DNA from 4 places in the Burkholderia sp. 10_S31 genome. Region 4 is predicted to be linked to each of the others. Evidence: riboswitches for the same ligand, from Rfam matches in the RefSeq annotation. Region 4 holds a riboswitch; each other region holds the start of a gene.
The links. A riboswitch is a leader RNA that binds a small molecule or an ion and turns the genes downstream of it on or off. The one in region 4 is predicted to bind cobalamin.
Positions count from the first base shown of each region.

Region 1: it holds a riboswitch for cobalamin, as region 4 does, so the genes downstream of both, AC1Z3W_RS32550 (FecCD family ABC transporter permease) here and cobG (precorrin-3B synthase) in region 4, are expected to answer to the same signal.
Region 2: it holds a riboswitch for cobalamin, as region 4 does, so the genes downstream of both, AC1Z3W_RS14665 (CbtB domain-containing protein) here and cobG (precorrin-3B synthase) in region 4, are expected to answer to the same signal.
Region 3: it holds a riboswitch for cobalamin, as region 4 does, so the genes downstream of both, AC1Z3W_RS08990 (TonB-dependent receptor domain-containing protein) here and cobG (precorrin-3B synthase) in region 4, are expected to answer to the same signal.

Region 1 covers NZ_JBXOWK010000003.1:2,672,256-2,676,602, forward strand. The annotation lists gene AC1Z3W_RS32550 (FecCD family ABC transporter permease) at 1-957, opposite strand, end outside; cobalamin riboswitch at 1,390-1,646, opposite strand; gene AC1Z3W_RS32555 (hypothetical protein) at 1,823-2,173, shown strand; gene AC1Z3W_RS32560 (cell division protein ZapA) at 2,170-2,484, shown strand; RNA gene ssrS (6S RNA) at 2,565-2,746, shown strand; gene AC1Z3W_RS32570 (EVE domain-containing protein) at 2,817-3,278, shown strand; gene AC1Z3W_RS32575 (SIMPL domain-containing protein) at 3,484-4,224, shown strand.
Region 2 covers NZ_JBXOWK010000001.1:3,271,005-3,275,351, forward strand. The annotation lists gene metE (5-methyltetrahydropteroyltriglutamate--homocysteine S-methyltransferase) at 1-191, opposite strand, end outside; gene AC1Z3W_RS14655 (LysR family transcriptional regulator) at 320-1,228, shown strand; gene AC1Z3W_RS14660 (CbtA family protein) at 1,251-1,973, opposite strand; gene AC1Z3W_RS14665 (CbtB domain-containing protein) at 1,987-2,196, opposite strand; cobalamin riboswitch at 2,236-2,371, opposite strand; gene AC1Z3W_RS14670 (histidine phosphatase family protein) at 2,416-3,003, shown strand; gene AC1Z3W_RS14675 (inorganic phosphate transporter) at 3,125-4,347, shown strand, end outside.
Region 3 covers NZ_JBXOWK010000001.1:1,994,020-1,998,366, forward strand. The annotation lists gene AC1Z3W_RS08980 (Lrp/AsnC family transcriptional regulator) at 15-476, opposite strand; gene AC1Z3W_RS08985 (LysE/ArgO family amino acid transporter) at 592-1,230, shown strand; gene AC1Z3W_RS08990 (TonB-dependent receptor domain-containing protein) at 1,348-3,276, opposite strand; cobalamin riboswitch at 3,488-3,680, opposite strand; gene AC1Z3W_RS08995 (helix-turn-helix domain-containing protein) at 3,791-4,347, opposite strand, start outside.
Region 4 covers NZ_JBXOWK010000003.1:1,577,986-1,582,332, reverse strand. The annotation lists gene AC1Z3W_RS27370 (cobalt-precorrin-5B (C(1))-methyltransferase) at 1-137, opposite strand, end outside; gene AC1Z3W_RS27365 (bifunctional cobalt-precorrin-7 (C(5))-methyltransferase/cobalt-precorrin-6B (C(15))-methyltransferase) at 137-1,372, opposite strand; cobalamin riboswitch at 1,577-1,767, shown strand; gene cobG (precorrin-3B synthase) at 1,874-3,238, shown strand; gene AC1Z3W_RS27355 (precorrin-8X methylmutase) at 3,231-3,857, shown strand; gene AC1Z3W_RS27350 (precorrin-2 C(20)-methyltransferase) at 3,854-4,347, shown strand, end outside.

The DNA of each region.
Region 1 (4,347 bases), 1.1 Mb from region 4:
CACGCCGATCAACGCAGTCATCACGCCGACCGGCAATTGCGCGGGTGCGATCGCGGTGCGCGCGAGCAGGTCCGCCGCCATCACGCCGCCGCCGCCCGCGAGCATCGCGGCGGGCAGCAGCATGCGCTGGTCGTTGCCGAATGCGAGCCGCAGCGCGTGCGGCACGACGAGGCCGACGAAGCCGATCGTGCCGGCCGTCGTCACCGCGGCCGCGGCGGCCAGCGACGCGACGAGGTAGATCCGCATGCGCAGTCTCGCGACCGGCACGCCAAGCGCATGTGCAGTCGCGTCGCCGCGCAGCAGCACGTTGAGTTGCGGCGCGGCCGGCAGCGCGACGCAGGCGGCCACCAGCAGCGCACCCCATGCGAACCAGGGCGCCGTCACGCCGTTCAGGTCGCCCGTCAGCCAGAAGATGATGCCGCGCAGCCGCGCATCGGGCGCGAGCGACAGCAGCAGCGTGACGAGCGCGCCCCACCCGGCCGCGATCACGACACCGGTGAGCAGCAGCCGCGGCGACGCATCGCGCGAATCGCCGCGCCACAGCTCGCGGCGAGCCAGCCCGAGCACGAGCGCGACCGACGCGAGCGAGCCGGCGAACGCGGACGCATCGACGAGCCACCACGCGGCGCCCGCGATCATCGCGACGAGCGCGAAGCCCGCCGCGCCGCCCGACACGCCGAGCACGTACGGCTCCGCGAGCGGATTGCGCAGCAGCACCTGCAGCAGCGCACCGGCGAGCGCGAGCAGCGCGCCGCAGGCGAAACCCGCGAGCGCGCGCGGCAGCCGCAGCGTGCGCACGATGTCGGCGAACAGCGCGTCGCCGCCGTGCGGCACGAGCGACGCGAGCGCCTGCCACGGCGACATCGGCACGCTGCCGATCGACAGCGACGCGACGAACAGCAGCGCGACCACGGCCGCAAGCACGGCCCAGATCGCGGCGGCACGCGCGGCGCTCATGCGGCGTACGGCATCGCGCATGACGCGCGACAGGTCGGCTGACCACTGTTGCCGACCGAGCGCGGCACGGGCGTCGCGCTTCGGCGCGTTGTAGGCATACGCAAGCTCGTTATCCTTGTCGAACGGGTTGTTGCGCCGCACGCCGGCCATACCGGCATGCAACGGCCGCGATCCGCCGGGCCGCACCTTCGCGCGACCGGCGTTCTGCGCAATATAGTGGAAGGTGCCGCATCGGGTCGATCGGCGTGGTGACGACGAGCGTCGGCGCCGATCCCGGACGAATCGGCGTCCGCCGCGGCCTGCGCGACGGCGGCAAGCGGTACGCCGCGGCGTGCGCCGAATGCCGTGCGGACGATTGGGGTCAGCATCGAAGACAAGTCCCGTGAAGCACTGCGCGCCCCGCTTCCCCGCAGGCCGCGCGTCATGAAGCCGTGCTGGCTCCTCGCCTCGGCCGGTATCCGGGCTGGCGGCGTACCGGCTCGCCTTCCCGCGCGTGTCACGCGCAGTGGCCCGCGCCCGCGTGCGACCTACCTGCACGCGAAACGCGCCCGAGCCGGCCTGCGTCACGCGACGCGGCCGCTTACCGTTGCGGGGGCAGCGCAGGTTGGCGATCTCCGGGCGGAGCGCGCGGCCTGCTTCCCGTTTAACCGCGCGACGCACGCGCGAGCACCGAGGCGGCGCCAGTTTAGGAGCCGGCCGCGCGAGCGTCAAGAAAGCGGCCGAACGCGTGCCTGGCGCGCGCCGCGAACACGCCGGAGCCGTGTATTCGCGGCAAGAAGCCGGGGTGTTACGACTGGAAACGTTACAGATGTCGGAATGCGCGTTATTCCGCGCTAAAATGCTGGGTCTTTAGAGGACGCAGCAGATGCTCAACGAACTCGAAACTTTATCTCAAAATATTGGCCGTCTGATCTCGCTGAACAAGCGCTATCACTCGGAACGGCTCGCGCTCGAGGAGCAGGTCGCGCAAATGCGCGCGGAAGCGGACGCGGTCCGCGCGGAACTTGCGCAACTGCGCGACGAACGCAATGCGCTCGCGGCCGAGCGCGACACGCTGTCGGCGAAGATCGACGACGCCCAGGTCAAACTGAACGCGATTCTCGAAAAGCTGCCGCGCACGAAGAATGCGGAGCAAACCGACAACCAGCTCGACCTGCTGGATGCGCAGGCGCGCACGGATAGCGACGACGCGGCCAGCCACGGAGAACATGCATGAGCACCAAGCAGATCGAAGTCTCGATTCTCGGTCAGCCCTATCGGCTCGCCTGTTCGGCCGAGACCGAAGCGGCGCTGCTCGAGGCCGTCGCGCGCGTCGACGCCGAAATGTCGAAGATCCGCGCGAACAGCTCGGTGCGCGGCACCGATCGCATCGCGGTAATGGCGGCATTGTCGCTCGCATCCGAATTGCTGCGGCTGCAAACGAGCGTGCGGCACGGTGAAGCATTTCCGGCGGAAGAAATCCGTCGTACAATGCATCAGATGAACGAACAGCTCGGCGCGGTGCTCGCACAGCACGAGACGCAGTAACGTTCGATCGATGCGTCGATTCCCCTTGATCTCGGCGATCAACGGTGGTCAAATTGGCGCAACGAAACACAGTTCAGTCAGCTTCCCTGCCTGGTTCGCCAAGGTCATATATTCCTTGAACCAATGCCATGTGCACGGTTGCGGAAATTTGTAGCACGGGCGCGCGCGTCACTCTGTCTGATGTACCCGATGTGCTGCTAACTGCGACCAATTCTGAACCCCAGGTTCAGGATGCCGGCCTAGCGGCCAAGGCGGGGGCCTATCCAACGGCATCGGGCGAGTCCCGATGCCGTTTCCTTTTGTAGCAGCCTCTTTCTGCGTCGATCACGACCATGCAATACTGGCTGATGAAGTCCGAACCGGACGAAGCAAGCATCGACGACCTCGCGCACGCGCCGCAGCACTCGCTGCCCTGGACCGGCGTGCGCAACTATCAGGCGCGCAATTTCATGCGCGACACGATGAAGATCGGCGACGGTGTGCTGTTCTATCACTCGAGTTGCCCCGAGCCAGGCATCGCGGGCCTCGCCGAAGTCTCGTCGACACCCTACCCCGATCCCACCCAGTTCGATCCAAAAAGCCCGTATTACGATCCGAAGTCGACGCAGGAAGCACCACGCTGGCTGCTCGTCGACGTGCGCTTCGTGAAAAAGTCGCCGCTCGTGCCGCTCGCCGCGCTGCGCGAACACGACGAACTCGCCGACATGCGCGTGCTCGCGCGCGGCAACCGACTGTCGATCACGCCCGTCACGCGCGCCGAATGGCGCTTCATCACCGAAAAGCTGATGAAGTAGGCGCACGCAGTAAGGCGCGTGCAGCTCGCGCACGCCAAAGGTCAAATCCGGTCAACACGCGCCACGATCACGGAACTCGCGGAGCGTTCGCGCGGCCTAAGCAACCGCTGTCGTCCGATCGGGCGACGGCCGTTTTTTGTCGCGCGGTACGCCCGCGTCGCGCACGCGTGATCCGCGTGCGCGCCCTCGCACAAGGAATCCAACAATGACCAAGAAATCCGCACTCGCGCTGTCGCTCGCCCTCGCCGTCGCCGTGCCCGTCGCGCTGACGCTCGCGTCGCCGGCCGCGCACGCGCAAACCGCGAACCCGCACTTTCCGGAGCCGGCGGGCGTGCTGTCGCTGTCGTCGCAGGCCAGCGCCGACGTGCCGCAGGACATCATCCACATCACGCTGTTCTACGAACAGCAGGCGAAGGACCCGGGCAGCCTGACGTCCGCGCTGAACCAGCGCGCCGATGCGGCGCTCGCACAGGCGAAGGGCGTATCGGGCGTCACCGCACACACCGGCGCGTTCTCCGTATATCCGAGCACCGATCGCGACGGGAAAATCTCCGCATGGCGCGGCCGTACCGAAGTCGTGCTCGAATCGCGCGACTTCGCGGCGGCGTCGAAACTCGCGGGCCAGTTGTCGAACCAGATGCAGGTCGCGAACGTCGAGTTCTCGCTGTCGCCCGAAGCGCAGCGTGCGGCCGAGCAGAAGCTCACGACCGAAGCGATCAAGTCGTTCCGTGCACGCGCGGACGAAGCCGCGAAGGCCTTCGGCTACAGCAGCTACTCGATTCGCGACGTGAACGTCGGCGGCGGCCGCAATGTGCAGCCGTACACGCGCATGATGGCGATGGCCGCGGCGCCGATGGACAACGCGAAGATGAGCGCGCCGATCTCGGTCGAAGGCGGCAAGGCGACCGTGTCGGTGACGGTCAACGGCTCGGTGCAGATGAAGTAACGCGCATCGCGCGACGCTCGGCAGATGCGAAAACGCCGGCCCGAAGGCCGGCGTTTTCATTTGTGATCCTGCGCTTTGCGATCCTGCGGTCGGTGCGCATGCCGATCGTGCGCATCGGCATCG
Region 2 (4,347 bases), on a different contig from region 4:
TAGAACGCGAAATCGCCGATCGGCGCGAGATCGAGTTCGCGCTGGTCGTTCCAGTGGCGCTGGCGGAGCGAGGCGCCGAGTGCCCTCAGCTCGTCGCGCGGCGATTCGCCCTTCCAGTAGCGTTCGAGAGCGAACTTGAGTTCGCGCTTCGCGCCGATGCGCGGGAAACCGAGGTTGTGTGTCGTAACCATGAAGCTGCCGTCCAGAGAAAAATTGAAGATCCGGCAGTCATCATAGGGATTTCATCCCATGAAATAAAATGGCATTATTTCATTTATCCATTAAATTTGTTCATGCATCTCTGGGTTGAGCGATATCCATGCTGGAACGATTCCATCTCGTCGTGATCCGTGAAGTCGAGCGCCAGGGCTCGCTGACCGCAGCCGCCAATGCGCTGCATCTCACGCAATCGGCGCTCAGCCATACCGTCCGGAAGATCGAGCAGCAGCTCGGCACGCCGATCTGGGATCGGGAAGGACGCGGGCTGCGGCTCACGCAAGGCGGGCAATATCTGCTGAAGCTCGCGAACCGGCTGCTGCCGCAGTTCGAGCTCGCCGAGGAGCGGATGAAGCAGTATGCAAAGGGCGAGCGCGGCACGCTGCGCATCGGGATGGAGTGCCATCCGTGCTACCAGTGGCTGCTGAAGGTCGTGTCGCCGTACCTGTCGCGCTGGCCGGACGTCGACGTGGACGTGAAGCAGCGCTTCCAGTTCGGCGGCATCGGCGCGCTGTTCGGCCATGACATCGACGTGCTCGTGACGCCCGACCCGCTGAACAAGCCGGGGCTGCGCTTCGATCCCGTGTTCGATTACGAGCAGGTGCTGGTCGTCGCGGACGCGCACCGGTTCGCCAACGCCGACTACGTGACGCCCGAGCAGCTGACCGACGAAGTCCTGATCACCTACCCGGTCGAGACCGACCGGCTCGACATCTACAACCAGTTCCTGACGCCGGCCGGCATCGTGCCGCGGCGCCACAAGTCGATCGAGACGACTGACATCATGCTGCAGATGGTCGCGAGCGGGCGCGGCGTGGCCGCGCTGCCGAGATGGCTTGCCGACGAATATGCGGACCGGATGCCGGTCGTGCCGGTCAGGCTGGGGAAGAAGGGCATCGCGAAGCAGATCTTTCTCGGTATCCGCGAAGCGGATGCATCGATCGACTATCTGGCCGCATTCGTCGCGCTAGCGCGCGAATCGACGTGGAGCGCGCCGCGCATGCTGCGCTAGGCGCGCCCCGGTGCAACGTGCGTCAGGCGGCGCGCATGCCGGTGCGTTCACCGCGTTCGACCCATGCACCGAACAGCAGGCCGATCGTCGTCCACATGAGCGCCTGCATGCCGATCGCGGCGACGCGGAACTTCCACAGCAAGGCCGCCGGGAAATCGGCCGGCAACTCGCTGACCGACGGCAGCCCGATCTGCACGGCCGCGATGATCGCGACAAACACGAGCCCGGCGACGATCGACGCGTTCCACTGCCCGAGTTTCGCCAGCAGATGGCGGCGCACGCTGACCGAGAACACCATCGTCGCGACCGAGATCGCGATCATCAGGAAGAACAGCCCCGTGCGATAGCCGATCGTGTCGGGGTCGCCGACCGACGGCGGATTGGCCGGGTACTTGAGGTTCGGCACGATCACGAGCGCGACGAACGCCGCCAGCGCGAGCCATGCGGCGAGCGGCCGCGCCGGGAGGCGGCTGCCTCGTCCGTAGGCATACGCAAAGACCAGCGAGAACAGTCCGCCGAATGCCGCGCCGTAGGTCACGACGCCGGTCAGCAGGCCAACGCCGGCCTGCGTGTGACGGCTGACCAGTTCGGGCTCCGGCGCTTCGCCCTTGGCGGCGTCGGTCTTTTCTTCGAAGGAGATTGCCTGATCGACCTGCGGTTCGCCGACGATTCTGGCGAAACCGAACGTGAGGAGGCCCGCGGCGATGCCTGCGAGCATCCCGCGCATGAGCAGCTTTCCGACCATCGTGTACTCCGCGTCAGTGGCAGGGAAAGCCGAGCAGATGGCGACCGTCGTGGACGAACTCGTGCACGTACATGCCCGGTACGAGCGACGTCGCGCCCTGTTCCGCGCCGACGAAATACAGCGCGAGCAGCAGGATCAGGCCGACGAAGATGGCCCACGGCAACAGTTCGCGGACGGGAATGGGCGCCGGCACGACGACCGGCTTCAGCACTGCTTCGCTCATGGATGCACCTCAGGGGAATCGCGCCCCGACAAATGTTGGATGGAATACGCAGGCAGGTCTGGCTTCCGGGATCGAGGATCCCCGGTTACAGTGGCGCGACCGCGCCGGGCTTGCACCGGCTTCCGCCTTTCGTATCGTGCGAATTGTACGCGCGAACGTTCGCGCGTTGAAGGCCCGTGCACGACGGGCGCGGCCATGCAAAACCTTCCGGACATCGACATGACCCAGCCTGCCTCGCTGTGCCTGATCGCGCATGCGTCGACCCGTGCGATGCGCGCCGGCGCGTTTCCCGCTGACGATGCGCTCGATGCCCGCGGGCTCGCCGATGCTGCCGCGCTACGCGAGCGGTTCGCCGGCAGCCGCGACGCGATCGTGCTGTGCAGCCCCGCACGCTGTGCGCAGCAAACCGCCGATGCGCTCGGGCTGCGCGCCGGCATCGACGATGCGCTGCGCGATGTCGACTACGCCAACTGGCGCGGCAAGCGGCTGCACGACCTCGCGCGCGATATCCCCGACGAGCTCGGCGCCTGGATCGACGATCCGTCCGCGTCGCCGCACGGCGGCGAATCGTTCGAGAACGTCGCACGCCGCGTCGACGCATGGTTGAACGCGCTGCCGCGCGATCGCGATATCGTCGCGATCACGCATGCGGCGATCGTTCGGGCTGCCATCGCGCACGTGCGTCGGATAGGTGCAAAGGCTGCGATCCGCATCGAAGTCGCGCCGCTGTCGTGCTCGGTATTCACCGCATCGCGAGATGGCTGGACAGTGGCCACGGACGAGGTTCGGCACGATACCGATGCGTAAGGAGATTGACGGCGCCATTTTCTTACATATCTGAAAGGTAACGGTTCGTCCTCCCGATTGTCATCAAACTGACGGATAGCGAAAGCTAGGATTGGCTGCGGTTCCCTTACGAGATGCCGTCATGAATCAGCCTGCTTCGTCCGCCGCGCACAATTCCGGCTCCACCGAACGTACCCGGCAGGTCGGCTATGCCGTCTTCCTGCTGGTGCTTGCGATCGGTGCAGTCTATATCGCCACCCATCTGATTGCCGATCTGTCGCCCATCCGCGAAGGATCGTTGTTCCCGTACCTGATGCTCGGTGCCGCGCTGGTGATCGCGCTCGGCTTCGAATTCGTCAATGGCTTCCACGACACGGCGAACGCGGTCGCGACCGTGATCTACACCCACTCGCTGACGCCGAACGTCGCGGTGATCTGGTCAGGCATGTGGAACTTCCTCGGCGTGATGGTTTCTAGCGGCGCCGTCGCATTCGGCATCCTGCAGTTGCTGCCTGTCGAGCTGATCCTGCAGGTCGGCAGCGGTTCGGGTTTCGCGATGGTGTTCGCGCTGCTGATCGCCGCGATCGTCTGGAACCTGGCGACCTGGTATTTCGGGTTGCCGTCGTCGAGCTCGCATACGCTGATCGGGTCGATCATCGGCGTCGGGCTGATGAACCAGCTGATGCACGGGCCGTCGGGCACGAGCGGCGTCGACTGGGGCCAGGCGCTCGGCGTCGGCAAGTCGCTGCTGTTCTCGCCGATCGTCGGCTTCCTGTGCGCGTCGCTGCTGCTGCTCCTGCTGAAGGCCGTCGTGCGGATTCCGGAACTGTACAAGGAGCCGCCGAAGGATCAGCCGCCGCCGTTCTGGATCCGCTGCCTACTGATCCTCACGTGCACGGGCGTGTCGTTTGCGCACGGGTCGAACGACGGGCAGAAGGGGATGGGCCTCATCATGCTGATCCTGATCGGCACGGTGCCGACTGCGTATGCACTGAACAAGGCGGTCACGCCGGCCGAATCGCAGACGTTCGTCGCCGTCGCGAACCAGGCGGCCGCGACCTTCGCGAAATACTCGAACGGCGTCGCGCCGTCCGCGAATCCGCGTGCCGATGTCGAGCACTTCGTGCAGCGTCGCGAGATGACGCCCGCCGTGCTGCCGGCCGTGCAGCAACTGTCCACGTCGCTCGCGACCGCGGTCGGTTCGTCGGGCTCGATGGCGGCCGTGCCGCAGCGTGACGTCGACAACGTGCGCAACACGATGTATCTGGTATCCGAAGCGATTCGCCTGATCGAGAAGTCGGGTCAACCCGCCTTCGCCGCCGACGACAAGCTCGCGATCGACAACTACCACAAGCAGCTCGATCA
Region 3 (4,347 bases), on a different contig from region 4:
TGAACCGCATCCTGTCACCCCCGAATGCCTTTGACCGGCGCAGCCGGACGCGCGAGCCCGCGGGCCGGCAGCGGCGTCGACATCACGATCGACGTGCGCGTTTCGCCGTACAGGTTGATGCGCTCGATCAGTTGCTCGAGGTGCGCCATGCTGACCGCGACGAACCGCATCACGTACGAATCCGCGCCGGTCACGTGATGGCACTCGACCACTTCGGGAATCGTCTCCAGCAGCTTCAGGAATTTCGCCTTCGCCGGCTGCGGCACCGTGATGCCGATCAGCGCGCTCACCGGGTACCCGGCGGCGGCCGGATTGACCCGCGCCGTGTAGCCTTCGATCACGCCGGCCGACTCGAGACGCTTCACGCGTTCCGTCACCGCCGGCACCGACAGGTGAACCTGGCGCGCCAGCTCCGTGTAGCTGATGCGGCCGTTGGCCTGCAGCAGCGCGAGTATCTTCCAGTCGAGTTCGTCCATCGTGGTGGAGTTTTTAAGCTGAAGCAGCCATTTTTCCTTAAAAACCGCCTTCAGCGGCGACCGGACTTTCCCTACGATGACGTTTCAAGCCACGGGATGTCGCGAGGAGCCGGCCATGCTGTTCATCAAGTCCGTCGTGATGGGATTGTCGATCGCGGTGCCGGTCGGCCCGATCGGCATGCTGTGCATCCAGCGGGGCCTGAGCCGCGGCTTTCGTGCTGGGTTCGCGACGGGGATCGGCGCCGCATGCGCCGATGCGATCTACGGGCTGCTCGGTGCGCTGGGCGTCGCCGGCATCGTCACCGCGTTTCCGATGCTGACCGTCGCGCTGAAAATTGGCGGCGGCGCGTTCCTCGTGTGGCTGGCCTGGACCATCGCCCGGCAGGCGCCGGCCGCGTCGGCGACACAACGCGATTTGCCGCGCACGACCGTGCTGCGCGATTTCCTGACGACGTTCGGCCTGACGCTGTCCAACCCGATGACGATCCTGTCGTTCGTCGGCATTTTCGCGGCGCTCGGCCCGCTGGCGGGCACGCATGGCGACGCAATGGGGGCGACCGTCGCGCTGATGGTCGTCGGCGTGTTCCTGGGTTCCGCGACGTGGTGGCTGTGCCTGAGCGGCGCGACCGCCGTATTGCGCACGAAGATGTCGCTGACGTTCATGCACGGGCTGTCGCGCGTGTCGGCCGTCGTGATCGCGGTGTTTGGCGCGATCCAGTTGATCGCGGGTGTGCGAGGCGTCGTATGGTCCTGATGCGCACCGCAGCGCGATCGAACGCGCCCGCTCGCGCACGACGACGGCATCCGGCACCCGAAATCGTGTCCGCAGCGGCACCCGCGACCGCGGGCGCCGCTGCACCGACCGCCCCGGTCAGAACGTATAACTGACCTTGCCGAACGCGGTGCGGCCGAGCGTGTTGTAACCGTACGCGGTCATGTACTGGCGGTCGAACAGGTTCGACAGCGTCGCCGACACCGTCAGGTGCGCATTGATCTTGTACGACGCGCGCAGGTTGACGGTCAGGTACGACGGCAGATACGTCGTGTTGGCCGGGTCGTCGAATGTCGTGCCGCCGTAGCTCGCCGTTGCCCCCGTGCTCAGCGCGTGCAGGTGCAGTTCGTCCCAGGTGTGGTCGATATTCACGCTGACCGTCTGGCGCGGCCGGCGGTTGAGCCAGCTGTCGTTGGTTTCGTCCTGCGGATTCAGGATGCCGACGGCGATGCTCACCGGCGTCGAGCGGCCGATCGTGCCCTTGTACGACAGGTCGATGCCGCGGATATGCGAGCGGCCGATGTTCATCGGCGAGAACGTCGCGGGGTTGTACGCGATCAGGTTGTTGATGCGCGTGTCGTAGATCGCGGCGCTGAACGTGCCGTACGCGGTGTTCGCGTCGAGCGCGGCCTCGACCGAATCGCTGCGCTCCGGATTCAGGTTCGGATTGCCGTAACCGGGGTAGTACAGGTCGTTGAACGCCGGCAGGCGAAACGCATTGCCGTACGACACGCGCGCCGTGTACACCGGCGTGATCGCCCACGACAGCGCAGCGTTGCCGGTGTTCACGGCTTTCCCCGCGATGATCTCGTGACGGCCCGCGACGAACATCGTCACGCTGCCGAGCGTCGCCGATTGATGCAGCGAGAACGCGGAGTCATTGCGCGTCGGCACGCCTTCCGGCATGTCGACGGGCAGGAACGCCTGCTCGCGCGTGAAGTCGTACGCGACTTTCGTCTCGCCCGACAGCGGCAGGCCGAACAGGCGGAAGCCGTGTTCCTGATGCGTCAGCGACGTCGACGAGCTGATGCGCTGCGAGTTGATCTGGTCGGTCGAAATGGACGGGTCGCTCGCATACAGGAACTGGCGGTCGTTCGCATAACCGAACGACTGGTCGAACTGCGTGTCGGGCGTGATGTCGAGATGGAACGCGATGCCGGTCGTCAGCTGATGATCGAGCTGTCGGTTCGCAAAGCCGGCGTTGTCATAGGACAGGTCGGAGCGGTGATACAGCGCGAACGTCGAGATCGACCAGTTGTCGCGTGCGTAGCCGAGGCGTGCATCGAGGTCCTGCGCGTGATACGGATTGCGGCCGTCCTCGTGGTATGGCAACACGGGCCGCGTTGCGTCGATGCCGGCCGTGTTGTAGTCGTGCAGCCCGAGCGAGTAGGTGAGTCCGCCGAGTGCGGCGAGCGGCCCGGTGGAGGGCACGGTGCCCGACGTGCGCAACTGCGTGTCGAAGGTCTTGTTCGAGCCGCCGCCGAACGACACGGTCGTCTGGTTGGGTTGGCCGGCGGCGCGGCGCGTGAACAGCTGCACGACGCCGCCCATTGCGTTCGCACCGAACGACGCGGCGGCCGGCCCCGAAATCACCTCGACGCGCTCGAATGCTTCGGTCGGCAGGTCGGCCCACGGCGCGATGCCGGTGGTCGGCGAGCCGATCCGGATGCCGTCGATGAACACCGCGACCTGGCTGGCCGACGAGCCGCGGATGCTGACCGATGCCGACGCGCCGGGGCCGCCGGTCGTCGAGACGGTCACGCCCGGCAGTGTCGCGAGCGCCTGCGTGATGCTCGGATCGCTCGGCGACAGCCGGTCGAGGTCGGCGCGCGTGAGCACCTGCGTCGTCGCATAGCGCTGGTCGAACGACTCGGGCAGGTGCCGCGTGTCGGTCACGGTGATCGTCGGGAGGTCGGCGCCATTTGCAGGCTGGGACGGCTGCGCGGGTGCCGTGTCGCCAGCGGCGTGGGCGATCGGGGAGAGCAGCGCGGTGGCGGCGGACGTGGCGAGAAGGTGGCGAAGATTCATGATGCGGCGAGCGTGATCGTGTTGCAGGTACGGCGTACGCGCGGGAAGACGCCGCGCATGCCGGCGGCGCAGCGGCGCGACGCTTCCGGCGTGGAAGCGGAGGCGGAAAGATGGGACATCCGAAGGATCCTGAGGTCGGGCCGTCCATGCAACGGGGCGACCGCCAAAGGCGGTGCCTGGCGCGCCGGGACACCCCGCCCGGTGCGGCTGCTTGGACCTCGGGTCGATGGCAGGTCTCCTGGCTCGCGGGTCGTCATTCGCGCCGGCCTTCCCGGTTTCCCAGTGGCGTGGAGTGGCGCGGATTCGCCGCTTACAGTTGCGGGGGCAGCCGCAGATTCGAGGCGCTGCCTCTCCTGCGTTCCCTTTTGATCCCGTCTCCGGGAACCATCAGCGCGCAAGCGTAATGGCGAGCGCTCGGGCGCGTCAATTATCGAAGCACGCGGGGATGCGAAAAAACGTCATTGTTCGGCGAATTTTTTCTATTTCCTTTCGCTCAAGGCGCCCGAACCGCGCTTCATGTCTGATGAAACGGGATCTCGGCGGCGCCGCAATCGCGCCGGAATCGGCTCGGTGCGATGCCCGTCCATCGCACGAACGCCCGCCGAAACGCTTCCTCGCCACCGAATCCGAGATGCGCTGCAATCCGCGCGACCGGCCAGTCCGACTCGCGCAGGCAGCGCCGCGCGACGTCGGCGAGGCACTGCTCGCGCAACACGTGATAGCCGCTGCCTTCGGCGGCCAGCCGCCGCCGCAACGTCGCCTCGCTCACGCCCAGCCACGTCGCCAGCTCGGCGAGCGCCGGCAGCGCCTGCTCGCGCGCGAGCGCCGCATCGAGAAAGCCGCGTACTTGCTGCGCCCATGACACGACGGCCGGCGCCGCATCGATCAGACGAAACGGAAAATCGACGAGGAAGGCGGCAAGCTCACCCGGCTGGCGGATCACGCGGGCATCGAGCCGCGCCGCATCGAACGCGAATCCATAGGTCTTGCGACCGATGTCGACCGGCGCGTTGAACAGCCCGAGCAGCGGCATCGCGTCGTCGCGGCGCGGATGGCCGAGCCAGACTTCGT
Region 4 (4,347 bases):
AACACGATCTCGACCGCATCGTCCGCGCGACCCGCGAGCAGCAGGCGCGCGGCGGCAAGCGACGTCGCGGTCGCGCAGCTGCCGGTCGTATAGCCGAAGCGCAGCGGTGCCGGTTGTTCGGGGGTTTCGTCGCGCATCACGCGAGGTCCGTGAATGCCGTTGCCGTTGAATCGGGTTTGCGCACGTCGTACAGCGTAACCGGCAACGGCTGCCGCCACGTATCGAAGCGGCCGAGCGGCTCGGCGTGCGCGAGCGACACGCGCGTGAGCGTGCCGCCATGCGCATCGCGCCACGCGGCGAGCGCCAGTTCGCCCTGCAGCGTGACCGCGTTCGCGACGAGCCGGCCGCCGGGCTTCAGCGCCGACCAGCACGCATCGAGCACGCCGGGTGCGGTCGCGCCGCCGCCGATGAAGATCGCATCGGGTGCGGCGAGCCCCGCGAGCGCATCGGGCGCGCGCCCCGCGACGAGTTGCAGGCCCGGCACGCCGAGCGCGTCGCGGTTGTGCTCGATGAAGCGCTGCCGTTCGGCATGCGACTCGATCGCGATCGCCTGGCACGACGGATGCGCGCGCATCCATTCGATGCCGATCGAGCCGCTGCCCGCGCCGACGTCCCACAGCAGTTCGCCGGGCGCGGGCGCGAGGCGCCCGAGCGTCAGCGCGCGCATGTCGCGCTTGGTGAGCTGGCCGTCGTGGCGATACGCGTCGTCGGGCAGGCCGGGCGTGAGCGCGCGGCGCGGCGCATCGGGGCCGGCCCGGCAGTCGAGCGCGACGAGATTGAGCGCGGCGGTTTCGGCGATGTGCCAGTCTTGCGCGAGGCCGTCGAGACGCCGCTCGAGCGGGCCGCCGAGATGCTCGAACACGCTGATGCGCGTGGGACCGAAGCCGCGCGCGGCGAGTTCGGCGGCCACCGTGGCCGGCGTGCGGCCGTCGGCGCTCAGCACGAACAGGCGCCGGCCCGGCAGCAGGTGGCGCGCGAGCGTCGCGAGCGGCCGGCCGACGAGCGACACCGCGCCGACGTCCTGCAGTGGCCAGCCGAGCCGCGCGGCCGCCAGCGACAGCGACGACGGGGCGGGTAGCACGCGCCATTCGTCGGGGGAGAGTTCGCGCGCGAGCGTGGCGCCCACGCCGAACAGCATCGGGTCGCCGCTGGCGAGCACGCAGACGGGCGTGCCGCGCCGCGCGAGCAGGCCCGACAGGTCGAACGGCGACGGCCACGCTTCGCGTGCGGCCGGCAGCCGCGCGGGCAGCATGTCGAGGTGCCGCTTCGCGCCGACGACCCGCGTCGCCTCGAGCAGCGCGCGCCGCGCGCTGCGTCCGAGCCCCGCGTAGCCGTCGTCGCCGATGCCCACTACCGTCAGCCACGCCGTCATGCACCCTTCCCCATCGTCCGATTTCATCGAGTCGCCGCACGGCGGCCGAGAAGGCGCCGGCGCGGCCGTCCGCGTTGCGAAAGTCGGCATGGTACCGTGTTCCACCGCGCGTTTCATCTGCTGACCCGCCGGCGCCGGGCCGCGTTTCGCTGCGATCGCGGCACGCGCCCGGCGGTCGCGAAGCGACCGTGAAATCGGGTATCCTACGGCCGTTCGTTCGCCGGTGCCCTTCGGGGCCGAAGAGGGAACACAGGGCGCGCCTCGCGCCGCTGTGGCTGCCCCCGCAACTGTAGACAGCGAGCCGATCTCCCCCTCATGCCACTGGTTTCACCGGGAAGGCCGGGAGCCGGCGCCGACCTGTCAGCCAGGAGACCTGCCGGCCTGAAAGTGCGTGCGTGCCAGTCGGCGTCGGGCGGGGTGTACCGATGCGTTGGCCGCGGCGCGACACTGTCCCGGTATCCCGTGAGTTCCGCCCCCGTTTCGATTCCTGCGTCACCCGTCGTGCGCCCGTCGGCTTGCCCGGGGCTCGTGCGCGTCGTCGCGGCCGCCGACGGCGGACTGTGCCGGATCAAGCTGCCGGGCGGCCGGCTCGAGGCCCGCCAGGCGCGCGCGATCGCCGCCGCCGCGCGCGTGTACGGCTCCGGCACGATCGACGCAACCAATCGCGCGAATCTCCAGCTGCGCGGCATTCGCGACGGCGCGGCCGACGCGCTGACGCGTGCGTTGCTCGACGCGGGTCTCGGCCCACCCGTCGATGCAACTGCGGACGCCACCGCCGATACGGCCGCGCTCGCCGCGAGCGACGACGTCCGCAATGTGATGCTCAGCCCGCTCGCCGGGCTCGATCCCGCCGCGCTGCTCGACAGCCGCGCACTCGCGCTTCCGTTGCTCGACATGCTGACGCACGCGCCGCGCCGCGGCGAGCTGTCGCCGAAATTCTCGATCCAGCTCGACGGCGGCGAATCGGTCGCGGCGCTCGATCATCCGCACGACATCTGGCTCGCCGCGCGGCGCCGCGGCGACGGCGCGGTCCGCATCGCCGCGGGCCTGGCCGGCTGTCCGCCGGTCTCGTCCGACGATTCGCCCGCGTCGTTCGACGTGGCGCCGGACCAGGCCGTCGCGCTCGTGCGTGCGTTGCTGCTCGCGTTCCTCGATCTTGCGCCGGCCGACGTCACGCGGATGCGCGCATGGCTCGCGACCGGCGGCGAACGCGCGTTGCGCGCGCGCGCGCAGCACTACGTACCCTTCCCGCTCGAGGCCGATCCGGCACTGGCCGGCTGGCGGCGCAAGCCGGCGGATGCCGCGTTGCGTTTCGGCGCGCGGCCGTCGCTCGACGCGGCGTACTGCAGCGTCGGCGCGCAGTGCGTGCTCGGCCGGCTCGACGCGACGCAACTGGAGCGACTCGCGGCACTGACCGAAGCCGAAGGCGACGGCACGCTGTCGATGACCCCGTGGCAAGGCGTGTTCGTGCATGGCATACGGCATGAGCGCGCGCCGGCCGTGCTCGATGCGCTCGCGTCGCTCGGCCTGGTATGCACGGCATCCGACCCGCTGGCGGCGCTGGTTGCCTGCACCGGCAGCGCGGGCTGCGCGAAGTCGCGCGCCGATACGAAACACGATGCGCTCGCGCTGGCCGCGCGCGTCGGCCATCCGGTCGACGTGCACCTGACCGGCTGCGAGCGCCACTGCGCGCTGCCGCACCCCGCGACGCACACGCTCGTCGCGGTCGCGCCCGCACGCTACGACCTTTACCGGCGCGACGCCGCCGCGGGCCTCGGCGCCCCGCTCGCGCGCCATCTGACGATTGACCAGGCCGCGGCCCGACTGACGGGCGCGCGGCACAGCCAGGACACCACCGATGCTTGACTATATTCGCGACGGGCAGGAAATCTACCGCCAGTCGTTCGCGACGATCCGCGCCGAGGCCGACCTGTCGCAGGTTCCGCCCGATCTCGAGAAACTCGCGGTGCGCGTGATCCACGCGTGCGGGATGGTCGATGTCGTCTACGACCTGCGCTTTTCGGCCGGCGCCGGCACGGCGGGCCGCACCGCGCTCGCGGCCGGCGCGCCGATTCTCTGCGACGCGAAGATGGTCGCCGAAGGCATCACGCGCGCGCGGCTGCCGGCCGGCAATCGCGTGATCTGCACGCTCGGCGAACCGGCCGTGCCCGACCTCGCGCGGCATCTCGGCAACACGCGCTCGGCCGCCGCGCTCGAACTGTGGCGCCCGCACCTGGCCGGCAGCGTCGTCGTGATCGGCAATGCGCCGACCGCGCTGTTCCACCTGCTCGACATGATCGACGCCGGTGCGCCGCGCCCCGCGCTGATCCTCGGCTTTCCGGTCGGCTTCATCGGTGCGGCCGAATCGAAGGCGATGCTCGACGCGGACAGCCGCGGCGTGCCGTACGTCGCGCTGCTCGGCCGACGCGGCGGCAGCGCGATGGCCGCCGCCGCGGTCAACGCACTCGCGACGGAGGCCGAATGACGGCCCCGCGCGGACGCCTGTTCGGGGTCGGCGTCGGCCCCGGCGACCCTGAGCTGATGACGATCAAGGCGCTGCGCGTGCTGCAGGCCGCGCCGGTGGTCGCGTATTTCGTCGCGAAAGGCAAGAAAGGCAATGCGTACGGGATCGTCGAAGCGCACCTGCTCGAAGCGCAGACGCAGCTGCCGCTCGTCTATCCGGTGACGACCGAGACGCTGCCGCCGCCGCTCTGCTACGAGACGGTGATCGCCGACTTCTACGACACGGCCGCCGAGATCGTCGCGGCGCATCTCGACGCCGGGCGCGACGTCGCGGTGATCTGCGAAGGCGATCCGTTCTTCTACGGGTCGTACATGTACCTGCACGATCGCCTCGCGCCGCGCTACGACACCGAAGTGATCCCGGGCGTGTGCGCGATGCTCGGCGGCACGGCCGTGCTCGGCCAGCCGCTCGTCTATCGCAACCAGAGCCTGTCGGTGCTGTCCGGCGTGCT